2 linked regions of the Aquibium microcysteis genome follow. The protein of the gene in region 1 interacts with the protein of each later gene in a pairwise test. Links are inferred from orthologs where the notes say so. Each region holds a gene or a part of one and is shown in the gene's direction. Other genes may lie near its edges. The genes, in order: IAI54_RS03125 and IAI54_RS27305.

What was found.
Region 2: the proteins of IAI54_RS03125 (region 1) and IAI54_RS27305 interact in binary tests that used the Escherichia coli proteins (3 or more experiments, as listed by UniProt). The link is inferred for Aquibium microcysteis from one-to-one orthologs.

The regions. Positions count from the first base shown.
Region 1 is NZ_CP061080.1:684,358-687,622, forward strand. The notes cover bases 76-3,024. They hold IAI54_RS03125 (cysteine desulfurase), read left to right. Parts: upstream 76-884; coding sequence 885-2,165; downstream 2,166-3,024. Other genes in these bases: sufD (Fe-S cluster assembly protein SufD), read left to right, coding at 76-826; IAI54_RS03130 (SUF system Fe-S cluster assembly protein), read left to right, coding at 2,171-2,554; IAI54_RS03135 (methyltransferase domain-containing protein), read right to left, coding at 2,567-3,024. In the rest of the region: more of sufD, read left to right, coding at 1-75; more of IAI54_RS03135, read right to left, coding at 3,025-3,265. UniProt on the Escherichia coli protein: Cysteine desulfurases mobilize the sulfur from L-cysteine to yield L-alanine, an essential step in sulfur metabolism for biosynthesis of a variety of sulfur-containing biomolecules.
Region 2 is NZ_CP061080.1:5,795,634-5,798,658, reverse strand. The notes cover bases 249-2,957. They hold IAI54_RS27305 (SufE family protein), read left to right. Parts: upstream 249-1,243; coding sequence 1,244-1,672; downstream 1,673-2,957. Other genes in these bases: IAI54_RS27295 (helix-turn-helix domain-containing protein), read right to left, coding at 2,585-2,890; IAI54_RS27300 (DUF6456 domain-containing protein), read right to left, coding at 1,782-2,588; IAI54_RS27310 (DUF5330 domain-containing protein), read left to right, coding at 761-1,063; IAI54_RS27315 (sensor histidine kinase), read right to left, coding at 249-322. In the rest of the region: more of IAI54_RS27315, read right to left, coding at 1-248. UniProt on the Escherichia coli protein: Participates in cysteine desulfuration mediated by SufS. Cysteine desulfuration mobilizes sulfur from L-cysteine to yield L-alanine and constitutes an essential step in sulfur metabolism for biosynthesis of a variety of sulfur-containing biomolecules.

The DNA.
Region 1 (3,265 bases):
CGACATCGCCGAGGGCGCCGCCGTCGAGGCTCCGATCGAACTGCAGAACGTCCAGGCCGGCGGCCAGGCGCATGTCCGCTTTCCGGTGCGGGTCGGCGCGGGCGCCAGGGCCACCATCGTCGAGCGCCAGAGCGGCAGCGGCGACGCGCTGGTGTCCTCCGTCAGCCACATGACGGTGGGCGAGGGTGCGGAGGTCACCTGGGTGATCCTGCAGGAACAGCCGGCAGGCGCGACCCATTTCGGTCAATTCAATGCGGTGCTGGCGAAGGACGCGACGCTGACGCTCTTCGTGATGAACACCGGCGGCAAGTTGGTGCGCCAGGAGATCAAGGTGGACGCGAATGGCGAAGGCGCGGTCTTCAATCTGCGCGGCGTCAACCTGCTCACCGGCGACAGCCACACCGACGTGACCATGGTGCTCGACCATTCGGCACCCGTCACCACGTCGTCCGAAATCATCCGCAACGTCGTGACGGGCAAGGCCCGCGGCGTCTTCCAGGGCCAGATCCGCGTCGACCGGCTGGCGCAGAAGACCGACGCCAAGATGGCCTGCAACACGCTGCTCCTGTCGGACGAAGGCGAGTTTTCGGCGAAGCCGGAACTCGAGATCTTCGCCGACGACGTGGCCTGCGGCCATGGCGCCACGGTGACCGAGATCGACCGCAGCCACCTGTTCTACCTGATGGCGCGCGGCGTGCCGGAGAAACTGGCGCGCGGCCTCCTGGTGAAGGCCTTCGTGGCCGAGGTCATCGAGGAACTGGAGGACGAGGCGCTGGTTTCGGCGCTGGAGGAACGGCTCGAGGCCTGGTTTGCGAAGAACGGGTGAGTCTGGCTGACGTCATCCTCGGGCCTCCCGAGGATCTGCAGCGCATGGGAGTTTCGCGATGGCCGATTCTGTTGATCTGAGGGCAGTTGATCCTCGGGACAAGCCCGAGGAAGACGGCCGATCCTACGATGTCGAGGCGATCCGCCGCGACTTTCCGATCCTGTCGCGCGAGGTCTACGGCAAGCCGCTGGTCTATCTCGACAACGGCGCTTCGGCGCAGAAGCCGCAGGTGGTGATCGACGCCGTCGCCAGGGCTTATGGCAGCGAATACGCCAACGTCCACCGCGGCCTGCACTTCCTGTCCAATGCCTCCACCGACGCCTACGAGAAGGCGCGCGAGAGCGTGCGGCGCTTCCTCAATGCGCCCTCCGTCGACGAGATCGTCTTCACCAGGAACGCGACGGAATCGATCAACACCGTCGCCTATGGCTGGGGCATGCCCAACATCGGCGAGGGCGACGAGATCGTGCTGTCGATCATGGAGCATCATTCCAACATCGTTCCCTGGCACTTCATCCGCGAGCGCCAGGGCGCGAAGCTGGTCTGGCTGCCGGTCGACGACGACGGCGCCTTCCATCTCGCCGACTTCGAGGCGGCGCTCACCGACCGCACGAAGCTCGTCGCCATCACGCAGATGTCGAATGCGCTCGGCACCGTGACGCCGATCAAGGAGATCTGCCGCATCGCGCACGAGCGCGGCATCAAGGTGCTGGTCGACGGCAGCCAGGGCGCGGTCCACATGCCGGTCGACGTCCAGGCCCTCGGCTGCGATTTCTACGTCTTCACCGGCCACAAGGTCTACGGTCCCTCCGGCATCGGCGTGCTGTGGGGACGGATGGACCTGCTGGAGACGATGCGACCCTTCCAGGGCGGCGGCGAGATGATCGAGGACGTCTCGATGGACCGCGTCACCTACAACCATCCGCCGCATCGCTTCGAGGCCGGCACGCCGCCGATCGTCCAGGCGATCGGGCTCGGCGTCGCGCTCGACTACATGGATCGGATCGGCCGCGACAGGATCGCCGCGCACGAGGCGACGCTGCGCAACTATGCGCATGAGCGGCTCGGCGCCATCAATTCGCTGCGCATCTTCGGCAACGCCCCGGGCAAGGGTGCCATCGTGTCGTTCGAGCTGCAGGGCATCCACGCCCACGACGTCTCGATGCTGATCGACCGGTCCGGTGTTGCGGTGCGGGCGGGCACCCATTGCGCCCAGCCGCTGCTGAAGCGCTTCGGCGTGACCTCGACATGCCGGGCGTCTTTCGGCATGTACAACACCGTGGCGGAGATCGACGTCCTCGCCGAAGCGCTGGAGAAGGCGCGGAAATTCTTCGGGTGAATGCAATGACAGACCAGACTGCACCGGTTCCCGCCATGCCCGCCGACACGATCGAGGCGTCCTCCGCCATTCCCGCCGACGAGCTCGCGCGGCTGACCGACGACATCGTCGGTGCGCTGAAGACCGTCTACGACCCGGAGATTCCCGCCGACATCTACGAGCTCGGCCTGATCTACAAGATCGACATCGAGGACGACCGTCAGGTCAGGATCGACATGACGCTGACGGCGCCCGGATGCCCGGTGGCCGGCGAGATGCCGGGCTGGGTCGAGAATGCCGTCGGCTCGGTGGAAGGCGTCTCCGGCGTCGCGGTGTCGATGGTCTTCGATCCGCCCTGGACGCCCGACCGCATGTCCGAAGAGGCGCAGGTCGCCGTCGGCTGGTACTGACCGCCCGCGCCGTCAGGCGCCGCGCGGGGCGCCTTCGCACATGGCGATGATCGACTTGTTCAGCCCGAACGCCTTCTCGTGAAACACCTGCGCGTCGGGAAAAAGCCCGGCCATTTCGCGCGTCGACAGCAGACGGTGGTGCCGGATGATGTCGTCGGCCTCTGCCCGGTCGTCGATCCGGCGGAAGAAGCCCAGCGATAAGCGCATGATCAGCCGCGCCCGCAGCGCCGCCGGCAGGTACTGGAATCCGGGGAACCGGAAATGCGGCTCGTAGGGAAACCAGAAGTTCGGCGTCTGGATATAGTAGCGCGGTGCCAGCCGGCGCGCATTGGCCGCGAAATCCTCCATGGCCTGCCAGCTGCCGACATGCTCGATCACCGAATTGGAGTGGACGAGGTCGAAGCGGCGGTCGGCGAAGAGGGCTTCGTCCGTTGCGCTGCCCACGTGGAAGGAAAAGAGATCGCGATCCTCGATCGCCTGCGGCTCGGTGTTGATCATGGTGATCGACAGCCGGTGACGGTTGGCGCGGATGAAGTCCGCGCCGATGCGCCAGTAGGTCTCGGTGCCGCCCAGATCGACGATGTCGGCGCGGCCGCGCTCCGCCAGGATCGCCTCGATCAGCCGCTGGACGTGCGCGAACCGTCTCGCGCGGAAGCGGAACTCGATGCTCTGCGTGTTGGCGTATGGATCGGCCTTGACCGGAGCGCCGAG
Region 2 (3,025 bases), 5.1 Mb from region 1 along the record:
TCGCGACGGGCACCGTGGCACAGGCGAGCAGCAGCGGAGCGGCGACGGTGCGCCGTCCGGTCTGCGCCACCGCCACCGCGGCGGTCCAGCCGATCACGCAGACGATGCAGATGGCCGCGAGCGCGATGGAGAGGCCCGCGTCCGCAGACAGGACCTGTGCGAAAGCGCCGCCGACGAAAAAGGGACCGGCAAGGGCCACGCCGAGCAGGCGCCTCTGCAGGTCACGCTCGCCCTTGTCGGCGATCGAAGGGTGAACGAGCCGGGCGCAGGCCTGCCCAAGCCGCGAACATCCCTCGCTCGTTCCAGTCGGAAGCTTACTCAACACCACGCGCTCGCTGACGCCCGTTCGACGGACTTTCGTTCAGCCCGAAACTCGCATTCCCGGTTTAATGAATGAATAAGGCACGGCATGAGCGGGGGGCGGGAACCGGTGGAAAACCGGTCCGGCGCGCGCCGGTCGCCGCAAGCTTCGGTTGATGGTTAACGAAGCGTGACCGCGGGACGGATCGCCGCGGCGCCGCGTTCGCTGCCACCCGCCGGTACTTTCCCATCGATTTCAGAGGGTTGTCTGGTAAAGGACGGGTTGCTGAAATGGGCGGCATTCGTCTCGATTCCGCCAGGAGCGCGAACCGCTCGGATTTGCATCCAATTTGAGGAAAACTTCGCCGTCCGCTGCAATCGGGCGTTGGGCCATGCGATATAGGAAGGTGGGGAGGCCCGCGACGTCACATGCGGGCCATGAACGACGGGACGCGAGGCAATGGGTTTCCTGATCCGCACGAGCTTCTGGTTTTCACTGGTTCTGCTGTTCCTGCCGATCGCGCCGGAAGAGGGGACCGAGACGGTGAGCCCGCTTGCGGCGCTGGTGGCCGCGCGCGATGCCATCGGCGACGTCAGCGGCATGTGCGAGCGCGAGCCGCAGGTCTGCGAGACGGGACGCGCCGCTCTGGCCACCATCGGCGTCAAGGCACGCGAGAGCGCGCGGATCGCCTACCAGATGCTCGAAGACGAACCCGCCGAAAACGACGCCATCACCACCGGCGGGGTCAAGCCCGCCGACTGACGCCAGCGGCGCGGAAGACGCCGTTTCGATCGACTGCAGCTTCGATGGTGCGCCGCATGCACGGGCCTCGTGCATGCGGCGTTTTCCCGATGCGTCGCAACCGTCCGAATTCGTCGGCCGGGCGGTTCAACAGATCCCCGATCCGCTCTATATGCGGGGCAACAGGGACGCAGACGCATCATGGCCGCCGACATCCAGTCCATCATCGACGACTTCGCCTTCATCGACGACTGGGAGGATCGCTACCGGTACGTCATCGACCTCGGCCGCGACCTGCCGCCCTTCCCGGAGAGTGACCGGACCGAGGAGAACCGCGTCCCCGGCTGCGTCAGCCAGGTCTGGCTGACGACGAGACGCGGCAGCGGCGACGATCCGGTCGTCGAGTTCTCGGGCGATTCGGATGCCCATATCGTGCGGGGCCTCGTCGCGCTCATGCTGGCGCTCTATTCGGGCCGCAAGGCGAGCGAGATCGTCGCCACCGACGCCGAGGCCGTGCTGGCCGGACTCGGCCTCGACGAGCACCTGACTCCGCAGCGGTCCAACGGGCTGCGTTCGATGGTCAAGCGCATCCGCACCGACGCCCGCATGGCGCTGGCCGACCCCGCCTGAGACAGGGCGCCGTCTCGACCCGCAAGCGGCCGCACCGGTTGCGAACGACCCACGGCATCGGCAGGCGCGGGCGGCGGTAGCGTCGCGCGAACCGCCCTTCCCGCGCATGTCAGCTCCGTGCCGACTTCGGCCGGTAGTCCCGCGTTCCCCAGTGGAGGATACGGCGCGGCCTGGGGGCAGGCTCGGGCGCATAGTGGCGCGCGAGCGCCGAGAGCGCGGCGCGGAGCATCACCTTGGCCGATCGCACCGGCCAGCCCCGCTCCAGTTCCACCGTCTCCAGCCCCTTCAGGAAGCAGCAGACATCGATCAGCAGGTCGGCGAATTCGGGTCCGACCTCCTGGAGGGCGCGGTCGACGCGGTTGCGTGCCGCGAGCGCGGCGTCCGTCAGGTCGGATTTGCTGCCTCCCGGTCCTCCGGCGCCCCCGCCGCCCAGCGCTGCCCAGTTGATGCCCAGGCGCGGCATCAGCAGACCGCGGTCGAAATCGCTGCGCAGGCGCTCCCCCGCACGAAACTGCCTGTCCTCGAGGAAGGGACGCCCGCCCCGGTCCTTGATGCGCGACAGCTTTGCCAGAGGCGACTCCGTGAGGTTCACGGCCACCGTCTGCGGTCCCTCCTCGGTCTCGACGGTCGCGGCGCCCACCTCCGCGTGCTGAAGCAGGAAGGGCCGCTCCGCCGCCCTGGCCCGGACATAGGCCGATCGGCCCGTCTCCGTCAGGCGAAGCATGCCGTCGCCCGTCCGCTGCAGGAAGCCCGCTTCCGCCAGCGTCTCCAGCGCCGTCATTTCCACCTGGATGGCGCCCAGGCGCTCCGACCGGAGCCGGACCCGCCCGCGCAAGGCCGCCTCTTCGACCCGGGCGTCGCCGCCCGCCAGAAAGCGCAGGATGCGCAGCCTCACCTTGTCGGTCGCCCGTTTCATCGGCGGTACTCCAGGCTGCGAAGCGCCGCGCCGGCGACACGTTCGGCAAGCGCCACGATGGCATCGAAGTCGGCGTCGTCGCGCATGTCCTCGATCAGATGACAGGCATGCAGCACGGTGGTGCGCTCGCGGGCGAAGCCGCGGCCTACGTCCGACATCGACAGGCCCATCACCACATGCGTCACGTACATGGCGATCTGCCGCACCCGCGTGACGCTCGTGGTCGTCCGACCCGGCTGGCGCAGTTCGCGGCCGCTCACGTTGAACAGCGCCGCGGTGATGTCGATGACGCAGTCGCACACGAAGACGGCTCGCTCTTCCGATCGCTGCGATGAAGACGGGCGCGGGTCCTGCCTTTCGCTGGCCGGGTGGCCTGGCGGTGCGGCGTCGGGGCTGTGACGGATCTGGCTGGCGGCTGACGATGGCACGGAACACTT